DNA from 3 places in the Serratia grimesii genome. Region 2 is predicted to be linked to each of the others. Evidence: predicted binding sites of a transcription regulator. Region 2 holds the regulator's gene; each other region holds the start of a gene.
The links. The regulator CRP, encoded in region 2, controls carbon source genes, mostly activating them, when cyclic AMP is high. The targets are predictions, from matches to a motif close to ATGTGANNNNNNTCACAT.
Positions count from the first base shown of each region.

Region 1: glpT (glycerol-3-phosphate transporter) is a predicted target of CRP. The motif match lies at 2,282-2,299, and genes of this name have one in related genera.
Region 3: SGBXF1_RS11835 (YjcB family protein) is a predicted target of CRP. The motif match lies at 2,672-2,689, and genes of this name have one in related genera.

Region 1 covers NZ_LT883155.1:240,489-244,703, reverse strand. The annotation lists gene glpB (glycerol-3-phosphate dehydrogenase subunit GlpB) at 1-530, opposite strand, end outside; gene glpA (anaerobic glycerol-3-phosphate dehydrogenase subunit A) at 520-2,163, opposite strand; gene glpT (glycerol-3-phosphate transporter) at 2,529-3,884, shown strand; gene glpQ (glycerophosphodiester phosphodiesterase) at 4,135-4,215, shown strand, end outside.
Region 2 covers NZ_LT883155.1:4,786,235-4,790,449, forward strand. The annotation lists gene SGBXF1_RS22400 (LysR substrate-binding domain-containing protein) at 1-501, shown strand, start outside; gene SGBXF1_RS22405 (OsmC family protein) at 504-911, opposite strand; gene crp (cAMP-activated global transcriptional regulator CRP) at 1,291-1,923, shown strand; gene SGBXF1_RS22415 (YccS/YhfK family putative transporter) at 1,978-4,053, shown strand; gene argD (bifunctional acetylornithine/succinyldiaminopimelate transaminase) at 4,091-4,215, opposite strand, start outside.
Region 3 covers NZ_LT883155.1:2,496,293-2,500,507, forward strand. The annotation lists gene SGBXF1_RS11820 (ABC transporter ATP-binding protein) at 1-403, shown strand, start outside; gene SGBXF1_RS11825 (oligopeptide/dipeptide ABC transporter ATP-binding protein) at 393-1,340, shown strand; gene SGBXF1_RS11830 (ATP-dependent Clp protease proteolytic subunit) at 1,439-2,125, opposite strand; gene SGBXF1_RS11835 (YjcB family protein) at 2,318-2,599, opposite strand; gene mrdA (penicillin-binding protein 2) at 2,895-4,215, shown strand, end outside.

The DNA of each region.
Region 1 (4,215 bases), 550 kb from region 2:
TGCATATAAGCCACTTCAGCCTTGATCCCTAGCGCCTTCGTCAGGGAACTGGCAGCCAGTTGGGGCTGAAAATCTAAAAATCCTTCAATGCCTATTACCGCGATGTGTTGCCATGGGAGATCTCCTCCCAGCGGTGTGACAGGTATCGCCTGCGGGCTGAGCCAAGTGGCTCGGCGCGTGCCAAGCGGCGTAACACGCAGATGATTGCGTTCACTGCTCCCCTGCAAACTGAGACCACAACGATGCAGTAATCTTGCAGCTTTATCAGACAACATCGCCACCTGCTCGGCCCCCATCAGTGCATAGGGGTGCTGAGGAGCCTGCATTGCAAGTGCAGGCAATGCCGCCAAAGGTGCCTCTACCGGGGTACCGTCGGGCAACTGTGCCAGCAGATCAAGCGAGCCGGAGGAGAAATAGAGGGCACTCTGGCCAGAACTGACAACGGCACAACGCTTGCCCTGCTCCGACAAGCGAATAGCACAAGTCATGCCCGCCAATCCGCCGCCAATCACCACTACGTCAAATCGCATCATCGGCCTCCTGTTCCCCCCGAGCATCAAGCCCGCACAATCCCTGGTAAACCCAACTGGTAAATTCACTTTCACGCAACGCATCACCCCAAGCGATGGGCCGTACCCCTTTCCAACGCTCATTGAGGAAATGCGATAGTTGATCGATAGACTGCTGCGGCGTGGTGACGTTAAAACGTGTCAATAGCCCGGCAGCGCGACAGGCGCAAAGCTCACCCTGACAAGTGCCCATACCAACGCGAGTACGGCGGCGTAAATCAACCAGATTATTGACGGTGAGAGTGTTCACCGCATAACGTACCTCGCCGGCGGTCACGGCTTCACATTCGCACACCAGGCTGTTATCCAGCCGATCGCCGGCCGGCACCTGGCTGGCACGGTCACCGTGACGATAGACCGCCGAACCGCGAATGCTGGCGGGGAGAGAAACCACGCTGCGCACGGTTTCTTCCGCCGACTGGCGGGAACCAGGCAGGGCTTCTTGCGCGGTGGTGCAGGGACTATCTACCTTAAGCTTTTCGCACACTTTATCGGTCGCCCACTGCGCCATCAGCCGGTATGTCATCAGTTTACCGCCGGTGATGGTGATAAACCCTTCCAACCCATCGCGGCTGGCATGATCAAGAAGCACAATGCCACGGCTGACGTTACGGCCGCTCGGATCATCATCACTGGCCACCAGTGGACGCACGCCGGCATAGGCACGCAGAATACGCGTCTGTGCCAGTTCCGGTGCTAACAACGCGCCTTCACGTATCAGGATATCCACTTCCTGTGGTGTCACCCGCATGTTGTCAATCTGGTCATAATCGATGTGGGTCGAGGTAGTGCCAATCAACGAGATAGTGTCCCCCGGAACCAGAATGTCGGCGTCTGCGGGCTTACGGCAACGGTTGATCACCATATTATTTATGCGATGTCCGAGGATCAGCAAAGCACCTTTAGCCGGGAACATGCGAATACGTAAATCGGCATATTCCGCAATCTGCTGGCCCCAGATGCCGGCGGCGTTAACTACCATTTCGGCATGAATATCGTAGCGTCGTGCAGATTTATGGTCGAAAACGCGCACGCCGGTCACGCGATCGCCTGCGCGGATCAAACCAACCACCTGATGATAGGTAAAAATTTGCGCCCCATGCTCACGGGCATCGAGCATATTAGCGGCGGTCAGTCGGAACGGATCAACAGTGCCATCCGGTACACGCACCGCACCTATTAATGTTGGATTCGCTGCCGGCTCCAGACGCAGCGCCAACTGTGGGTCAATCGCTTCAGCGTTAATGCCGGCACTGTGGCAGGCGGCAATAAACTGTTGTTGGTAGTCCAGTGAATCCTGCGGCAGCGTAATAAACAGCCCATCGGTACGCTCGATGCAGTGGTGCGCAATGCGCTTGAGGATTTGGTTTTCTTCTATGCACTCACGCGCCGACTCACCGTCGGTCACCGCATAGCGTGCACCACTGTGCAGCAGACCGTGGTTGCGACCCGTCGCACCCGTCGCAATGTCGTGGCGTTCCAACAGTATGCAACGCAGGCCACGACGCGCGCAGTCACGGGCAATGCCCGCTCCGGTTGCGCCACCGCCGATGATGATCACATCCGTTTCGTTATCCGGTGAATGGCTGCCCATGACACTCCCTCATGATCCATAGTTATTTATCTATTGGGCCACAGTCACTGGGGTCCTTGTTTGATAAGGAACAATAACGAACTATAAACGAAAGCAAAATGTCCACAAAAAACCATGAATGTGATCATAATCACGATTTTTGGGTGTTTTTCTATTTCATAACGTTAACGAATCGCTCAAAATTCGCCGGTGTTTCATAAAAGTGTAACAATTGCGCCATTCATCACAGCGACACCAGGCTGATTTGACTAGGATGACGCTCGTTATGGAACATAAAAACACCACATTCGATATCCGCTCAATCATCAAATGAACGTACAAGATCATATTGATGTGATAACTAGATAAAGCCATCGGAGGCGCTCATGTTGAGTATTTTTAAGCCGGCAGCACACATTTCCCGTGTGCCGGTCGACAAAGTCGACCCGCTGTACCGTAAATTGCGCTGGCAAATTTTTATGGGGATTTTCTTCGGGTATGCCGCCTACTATCTGGTGCGCAAGAACTTCACCCTGGCCATGCCTTATTTGATTGACCAAGGCTTCAGCCGCGGCGACCTTGGTTTCGCGCTGTCCGGTATTTCTATCGCCTACGGGTTTTCCAAATTCATTATGGGGTCGGTGTCTGACCGCTCCAACCCACGCGTATTCCTGCCCGCTGGCCTGATTCTGGCCGCAGCGGTGATGTTGTTCATGGGCTTTGTACCTTGGGCAACGTCTAGCATCGCGGTCATGTTCGTGCTGCTGTTCCTGTGCGGTTGGTTCCAGGGAATGGGCTGGCCGCCGTGTGGCCGTACCATGGTGCACTGGTGGTCGCAGAAAGAACGTGGCGGTATTGTTTCGGTCTGGAACTGTGCCCACAACGTAGGTGGTGGTCTGCCGCCACTGTTGTTCCTGCTCGGTATGGCATGGTTCAACGACTGGCATGCTGCACTGTATATGCCTGCTTTCGGTGCCATCCTGGTCGCCCTGATCGCCTTTGCCCTGATGCGTGACACCCCACAATCCTGTGGCCTGCCACCGATCGAAGAATACAAAAACGACTACCCGGACGACTACAGCGATAAAGCAGAAGAAGAACTAACCGCTAAGCAGATCTTCATGCAATACATTCTGCCAAACAAACTGCTGTGGTATATCGCCGTGGCCAACGTGTTCGTTTACCTGCTGCGTTACGGCATCCTGGACTGGTCGCCGACCTACCTGAAAGAAGTGAAACACTTCGCACTGGATAAATCTTCCTGGGCCTACTTCTTGTACGAATACGCTGGTATTCCTGGCACCCTGCTGTGCGGCTGGATGTCGGACAAGGTGTTCAAAGGTAACCGCGGTGCCACAGGGGTGTTCTTTATGACCCTGGTGACTATCGCCACTGTTGTTTACTGGCTCAACCCAGTCGGTAATCCTGGCATCGATATGGCCTGTATGATCACCATCGGCTTCTTGATTTACGGTCCGGTGATGTTGATCGGTCTGCACGCATTGGAGCTGGCGCCGAAGAAAGCGGCTGGTACCGCGGCAGGCTTCACCGGCCTGTTCGGTTACCTGGGTGGCTCCGTCGCAGCCAGCGCCATCGTCGGTTATACCGTTGACTACTTCGGTTGGGACGGCGGCTTTATGGTGATGATTGGCGGTAGCATCGGCGCTGTTGTGCTGTTGTTACTGACCATGATGAGCGAGAAAAAGCACCACGCGGAAATCGCTGCCAACAAACGCGGTTAAACGTCATACAACTTTCGCATTATTTAAAGGCCGCATTGCGGCCTTCAGACTGATGACGAACCTCATTCCTGCCCAGAGCAAGTAGAGGTTGATAAATAAAACATCAGGAAAATCAATTTATTGATTTTCGGCTGATCACCACAAAGCAGGAAAAAACACGCTTTTTCCTGCTTTGTCAGCAACCTTAAAGGCCGCACTGCGGCCTTTTTACTACCCCTGCCCCTAGAACTAGAATATGGAGAACAACAGAATGCGGACTCAAGTCAAAGCCCTGCTGACAGGGATTATCCTGGCCACCTCAATGGTCAGCGCCGCACAGGCTGCCGACAAG
Region 2 (4,215 bases):
TTGCCGGCCTTGCGTGAGGGGAGACTGGATTTCGTCGTCGGCACTGTTAGCCCAGGACTTCCGCTGGAAGAAATGTGTCATGAGCCGTTATTCAACGCGCCATTTTGCATTATCGCACGTGATGGGCACCCGCTGGCGCAGGCAACGTCGCTGGATGATTTGCGGCAAGCCAAGTGGCTGCTGCCGGAAACCGACATGGGGTATTATCATCAATTACAGTCAGTACTCGGAAACTTTTATCAACAGTTGACCCATGCGCCGATTCGTTCGGATTCTGTAGTCTGTGGACTGAACATGGTGTTGGAAACGGACTGTTTGACTATCGTGGCGCGGGCGATGAGCAACCCATTCTCTTTGCGGGGAAAATTGGCAATCCTGCCTATCGACACTTTGCCACAGGCGCAATATGGCGTGCTGTATTCGCAAAAATCGCCGCTGACAGTGACGGCGCGGCGATTTCTCGATTTATTACGTACCCATTGCCAACGCTACAGCTGGTAGGGTCAGGCTACGTCGCGGATCTCGAAGCTGTGAGTCACACTGGCGGCCTTACTCAGCATCAATGACACCGAGCAGTATTTCTCTGCCGAGAGGTTCACCGCCCGCTCAACGACTTTGTCACTCAGATCCTTACCGGTCACGATAAAATGCAGGTTGATATGGGTGAACAAACGCGGTGCTTCTTCACGTCGTTCAGAAGTCAGCTTGACCTCGCAGTCGCGCACATCATTACGCCCTTTTTGCAAGATCGACACCACATCGATAGCACTGCACCCCCCCACCGACATCAGCACCATTTCCATCGGGCTAGGCGCTTTATCGCCCGCATTGCCGTCCATCAATACCTGATGGCCAGACGCGGACTCACCCAGAAACGTTAACCCTTCCACCCACTTAACTCTTGCCTGCATGCTGGTCACTCCGGTTAATTTCTTAAAATCAGGGTACGCTTTCGCATAGAAACTGGCAACGGAACCTGATGCTAATCATGCTGAAGCGAGACAACACAAGACACCCGCCTCACTCTGTGCTACAAACAGAGCCGCAATAAATCTTTCCGGGACACTGATTTCAGGGAAACTCCCAGGGAAAGGCTCCTTTACCGGTATGTTAACAGAATGTAGCTTGCAGCTCTCCCGGCAAGTTAATATGCTAGAGCGACAGCGTATATTTATGACACGCCTCAAAATCTGCTGATAGCCACCATTAAAACAACGGCGACAACAGGTTTTACAGGGAACTCTGACCCCTGTGACACAAGGCAGCGATAACAACAGAGGATAACAGCGAATGGTTCTCGGCAAACCGCAAACAGACCCTACTCTCGAATGGTTCCTGTCTCATTGCCATATCCACAAATATCCATCCAAAAGTACGCTGATTCACCAAGGTGAAAAGGCCGAAACGCTTTACTACATCGTTAAAGGCTCCGTCGCGGTGCTGATTAAGGATGAAGAAGGTAAAGAGATGATTTTGTCCTACCTTAACCAGGGGGATTTCATCGGCGAGCTTGGATTATTTGAAGAAGGTCAGGAGCGTAGCGCCTGGGTTAGGGCGAAAACCGCCTGTGAAGTGGCTGAAATTTCCTACAAGAAATTCCGCCAGCTAATTCAGGTCAACCCAGACATCCTGATGCGCCTGTCAGCCCAGATGGCAAACCGTCTGCAGATAACGTCTGAGAAAGTGGGTAACCTCGCCTTCCTCGACGTTACAGGCCGTATCGCGCAAACACTGCTGAACCTGGCAAAACAACCTGATGCCATGACCCATCCTGATGGTATGCAGATTAAAATTACTCGCCAGGAAATTGGCCAGATCGTCGGTTGTTCACGTGAAACCGTTGGCCGTATTCTGAAAATGCTGGAAGATCAAAACCTGATCTCCGCGCACGGCAAAACTATTGTCGTTTACGGCACGCGTTAATCACTGAAAAAACGGCGCGATGTTTCGCGCCGTTTTTTTATGCCCCAAGTCATCATGTGGCGCCGACTGATTTACCACCCGGAAGTCAATTACGCACTGCGGCAAACGCTGGTGCTGTGCCTGCCAGTGCTACTCGGCCTGTTGATCGGCCAACTGCAATACGGACTGTTATTTTCTCTGGTTCCTGCCTGCTGTAATATTGCCGGGCTGGATACCCCTCACAAACGCTTCTTCAAACGCCTGATCGTCGGTGGTTCGCTATTTGCACTCAGCAGCCTGCTATTGCAGCAAGCATTGCTGTGGCACCTGCCGTTGCCGGTACTGATGCTCGGCCTGGCGCTGCTCCTCGGCGTAAGCGGTGAAATCAGCCCGTTACATGCCCGCCTGCTACCCGCCTCGCTGGTTGCTGCCATCTTTTCTCTCAGCATGGCCGGTACAGTTCCGCTTTGGCACGCACCGTTGCTATACGTCGTGGGCACAGCCTGGTACGGCCTGTTTACCTGGTTTTGGTTCACGCTGTGGAAAGAGCAACCGATGCGCGAGTCGCTCAATCAGCTCTATCTGGAACTGGCAGATTACTTTGAAGCCAAATATTCGCTGCTGACCCAACATACCGATCCACAGACCGCGTTACCGCCCCTGTTGGTGCGCCAGCAAAAAGTGATGGATCTAATCACCCTGCTGTATCAGCAGCTTAACTTTCTACCGCACGCCAGTAACCTCGAGCAAAAGCGCCTGCAGCGTACTTTTCAGGTCGCACTGGATTTGCAGGAACACATTACCGTCAGCCTGCATCTACCGGAAGAAGTGCAAAAACTGGTGGAACAGAGCCAAGCCGAAGCGATCATCCGCCGTAATGCACAGGTGATTGCCGGCCGCCTGCGCACGGTGGCGCACGATATTCTTTATCACCAGCATTCTCAGCGCTTCAATATGGACAATGAACTGGCGGCACTAGAAAAAGTGGCGACGCAGCACCCAGACAACCCGGTTGGGCAGTTCTGTTACTACCATTTCAGTCGCATCGCCCGTCTGCTGCGCACCCAGCACCCACTTTACCGTCGCGATTTGATGGCCAATCAAAACCGCCTGCCTTTCTGGCCCGCCTTGGTCAGCTATCTGTCATTCAAATCCAACGCCCTGCGCAATGCGGCGCGATTGGGTGTCACACTTGCTGCGGGCAGTAGCCTCGGGATGGTTTTCAACCTGCCTAAACCTTACTGGATCCTGTTGACCATCATGCTGGTGAGCCAGAACGGCTATAACGCCACCCGGGTACGTATCCAGCACCGTGCACTCGGTACTTTGGTCGGGCTGGTGATCGCTGCTGGCCTGCTGCAATTGCAGCTGCCTGAGGCAGAAACGCTCAGCGTGATGTTGGTGATCACTCTGCTCGCCTACTTGGTCTCGCGTAAAAACTACGGGCTGGCGGTGATTGGCTTTACGGTGACAGCGGTCTACACCTTGCAATTACTGGCGCTAAACGGCACCCATTTCTTGGTACCGCGCCTGATCGATACCTTGATTGGGTGTGTGCTGGTGTTCGGTAGCACCATCTGGTTGTGGCCGCAGTGGCAAAGCGGCTTGCTGCGTAAAAACGCCCACCAGGCGCTGGAGAACGATCAACAGGCATTGCGTTTGCTGCTGGAAGAGCAAGAACCCGACCCCAGTGCACTGGCCTATGCCCGTATGCAGGTCAATCAGGCGCACAATGCGCTTTTCACCTCATTGAATCAGGCGATGCAGGAACCGGGATTTGAATCGAGCTATCTGGCGGATATGCGCCTGTGGGTGACACACAGCCAGTTTATTGTCGAACACCTTAATGCGATGACTATTCTGGCGCGCGAGCACTATATGCTGACGCCAAAACTGGCGGAGGAATATCTGCAATCTTGTGAGATTGCGCTGCAAAGCTGTCAGCAACGGCTGGAGTACGACGGGCCAAGCAGTGGCAACAGCATTATGCAGCCGCCGGATTTGCACCCTGATATGCCGGTGACCGAAATGGAACGCCACCTGCGGCGTATTTTGTCGCACCTGAGCGTCATGCATACCATCTCGTCATTGGCCTGGAGCCAACGCCCACATCATGGCATTTGGCTGAAGCGTAAACTCCGCGATCAATAAGGGCGCCGTATGGCGCCCCCGTTATCAAGACAACGCATTAAGCGTTAATCACATCCTGCACGGCCAACTCAAACAATGCCATACCGTCATCGATGTCCTGAGTTTCCACAACCAGTGAAGGGGCAAAGCGAATGACATTTGGCCCTGCGTTAAGAATCATCA
Region 3 (4,215 bases), 2.3 Mb from region 2:
ACAGAAAGCGCGTGCCAGCGGCACGGCGGTGCTGTTTATCACCCATGATATGGCCGTGGTGTCGCAGCTGTGTGACCGGGTGTACGTGATGTATGCCGGCCACGTGATCGAAAGTGGTACCACGGCCAGGGTGATAGACAACCCCCATCATCCGTACTCTATCGGATTGTTGTTAGCCGCGCCGGAACGTGCCGAACCACGCAGTCTGTTACGCGCTATTCCTGGCACGGTGCCCAATCTTAGTGCGCTGCCGACCGGGTGCGCCTTCAGTAATCGCTGTAGTCATGCTGACGCTCAGTGTCTGCAAACACCGCGGTTGATGCCATTAACGTCTGAACCCACCCAGCACGTGGCCTGTTGGCATCCGCAGTCTATTGATTTGGAGGGGCGAAATGAACGTTGAAGCACTACTTGAGTTGCGCGATGTGCGTCTGCGTTTTCCTGCCAGTTATAACTGGCGTGGCAAACCGCAAGAGTATGTGCATGCACTCAATGGGCTGGATCTCAATATCATGCGTGGCGAAACGCTGGGTATCGTCGGTGAATCCGGCTGTGGCAAAAGTACCTTAGCGCAGTTGCTGATGGGATTGTTAAAACCGAGTAGCGGCGAATTGCTGCGTGCACGCAACGAGGGTTCTTGGTTTGGCAGCGGTATGCAAATGGTGTTTCAGGATCCGCAGTCATCGCTCGATCCACGCCTGCCGGTGTGGCGCATAATCACTGAGCCGGTGTACGTGCAGCAGCATAACAGTGTGGCACAGCGGCGATCACTGGCTGCGGAGTTGGCACAGCAGGTTGGCCTGCGGCCGGAGGCGATTGACCGATTGCCGCATGAGTTTTCCGGTGGGCAACGCCAGCGTATCTCCATTGCGCGAGCGCTGTCTTCGCAGCCGGATATCATCGTGCTGGATGAACCGACCTCTGCGTTGGATATTTCGGTACAGGCGCAGATCCTCAATTTGCTGGTAGAATTGCAGCGCGAACGCAATCTGACTTATGTGCTGATTTCGCACAACGTCTCGGTGATTCAGCACATGAGTGATCGTGTGGCCGTGATGTATCTGGGGCAAATCGTCGAACTGGGGCCGACCGCACAGGTACTGCGTCAACCGCAGCACCCCTACACGCGGTTGTTGTTGGATTCGGTCCCGCGAGCAGGCCGTTCGCTGAGTGACAGCGCGATTGAAGACCGCAAGGGTGAGCTGCCGGGTAATCGCCAATTACCGCCAGGCTGTTTCTTCCGCGAGCGATGTCCGTATGCCGGTGAGGGGTGTCAACTGCCGCAAAGTTTACGGATTAATCTGGGGGGATCGGCGGTACGTTGCCATAAGGTGACATGACGGCCATAGCGGTTCCATGCCATTCACAGCGCCCCCTATTAAAATCTGGGGCACTGTGAATGGATGGGTGTCAAACAGAGGCTCAACGTGAAACGCAATCAGTTATTGGTTTCTTCATTCAATATGTAATAAGACACAGGAACAGTTTCCATCTTATTAGCTTTGTCGGTCGTCATCTTTCGTGCTAATGCGGCATCGACATTAATAAGCTGGCGGCCATCTTCATTGAACAACATTTTACTTATTTCTTCGTCATTATACGTGGTGCATTGTTTATACACGTTGCGGAATAACGCATTGTAACCGTCGGAGAACTGCTTAATTTGTGCTATTTCGTTGGGCTTTAAATAGTCTTGCTTGATGTTTGACGCGGCAGCGGGGTGCAGCATAAAACTGGCGGCGGGCATGGCGAGCCTTTCTTTACCGGCACAATAGAACATAGTTGCCGCTGAACCAACAAACGCCGAGTTAATCGTGGTAATGGGTACCGGTGAGCTCTTGACTGCCTCATAAGCCATGTAGCCGCTGGACATATCACCGCCACCGCTGTTGATATACAAATACAGATGTTTTAATTCTGGGTAGGTGGCGTTAATTTCATCGATGGAGGCAATCAGTTCGGTGACACTCTTTTCCGTGACATTGCCGACATACAGAATTTTGGCGGATTCGACGTTATTGTTTTTTATATTGCTCTTTTTGACGACAGATACAGTCGCAAAAGAGGTCGTTGAAAATACCGCTGCGCAGACAAGTGTTATTATTTTAAAGGTGTTTTTATGCATTTGAATATTCCTTATTCAATTAATTCGTGCACTATTGTAAAGCGAGTTGGCGAACAGTTTTTGAATTAATTAGGTTGGTTTAGTGTTTATTTATCCCTACGAACAATACGGAAAGAATATAACATTGGCAACCGAGGCCAGTATTCACGACAGGCAAAGTGCAACGCACTCCACCTGTCTATCTATGCGGTTTCAGGGCATAGGCCAGTCGGTAGGGGTGTTGCTCACCACTTCGACATACATATCCCACGCGTTTGACCAGAAATGCACAAATCCTTCCTGGCTGAAACTGATGCCCATCAGGCCCATAACAAACCAACAGGTGGTAAATAGCCCCAGGCTACTGAACATAAATGCCATACCGTTGCGGCTGGTCTTACGGCAAACGACATTTAGCTGACTGGCCAAAAACATCATAACAGCGCTCAGTAACTCCCAGCGCATCATAATAAAACCTGTGGCTATGGTACTCATCGAACATGATCCTTGGTGAAAAAGCCGCACCCGGCGGTGCGTCGGGAAATCAGTGCGGGCAAGGGTAGGTTAGTGTGATCTGTGTCACATTGTAGCATCGCTGCAAATCATCGCTCAATCCCTGAGCGGGAGAAAAATCGGCATTTGGTAACATTCAAACATGCTGAAACATTTATGCCATTTCATTAGCAACCTTTTAATGGGGAGCGTTAGCCAATAACGCTATGCTTGCCGACTTTTCACTGCCCTGATTTATCTTGGGAAAATGTGACGTCAGACAGGTAACTCGCCACGTATGGCCCTATTAAAAGATAAAATTCGTGACCATTCCGCTGAGGAAATGTTGTTTATTCGCCGTGCTGGCGTGGCGATGGTGTTGGTTGTCGCCTGTTTTGGCGTGTTGATCGCAAACCTGTACCGCCTACAGGTTAAACAGCATGCTTTTTACCAAACACGATCCAATCAGAACGACATTAAAATGGTGCCGATTGCGCCGAGTCGCGGGCTGATATTTGACCGTAATGGTATCCCATTGGTGCGTAATATTACGCTGTACCAGATCCAGATTATCCCCAGTAAAATTGACAATATGGCTGCACTATTGCAGGCGTTGACGCCGATTGTCGATCTGACCCCCGAAGATATCACTGCTTTTCGCGATGATATGCATCACAACGGTCGCTATAAACCGGTGACGCTGAAAACGGGCCTGACAGAAACCGAAGTGGCACGTTTTGCGGTAAACCAGTATCGCTTTGACGGGGTGACCATTGATACCTATCAGCAGCGTGAATATCCCTACGGGGCCGAATTAGCCCATGTCGTGGGCTACGTCTCGAAAATCAATGACAGTGATTTAAAGCGATTGGATAAAGCTGGTTTGAGTGAGAACTATGCTGCCGACCGCAATATCGGTAAGCAGGGCATCGAGGCTTACTATGAGTCTGAACTGCATGGCACGACCGGGTATCAAGAAGTGGAAGTGGACAACCATGGCCGCGTGATTCGCCTGCTGAAGGAGCAACCGCCACAGGCCGGAAAAAATATCTATCTGACGCTGGATTTGTCTCTGCAACAGTACATCGAGTCGGTATTGAAGGGGCAGCGTGCGGCGGTGGTGGTTGAAGATCCGCGCGATGGTGGCATTTTGGCCATGGTTTCCAGCCCCAGTTACGATCCCAATCCTTTTGTGAAAGGCATCAGTTATAAAGCCTATAAAACACTGCTGACCAACCCAGATTTACCGCTTATTAACCGCGTCACGCAGGGATTGTACCCACCGGCCTCCACCGTGAAACCGTACATGGCAACGTCGGCGTTGTTTGCTGGTGTTATCACCCCCAACACCACTTTTTTTGGTGCGCCGACCTGGACACTGCCGGGCACCCAGCGCCGTTATCGTGATTGGCTCAAGAGCGGACACGGTATGTTGAATGTGACCAAGGCCATTGAGGAATCTGCCGACACCTTCTTCTATCAGGTGGCGTTTGAAATGGGTATTGACCGCATCCACAGTTGGCTAAGCCAATTTGGTTACGGACAGGCGACGGGGATCGATCTGAACGAAGAGTATCGGGGTGTGCTGCCAAGTCGTGAATGGAAACAGCGGGTGCATA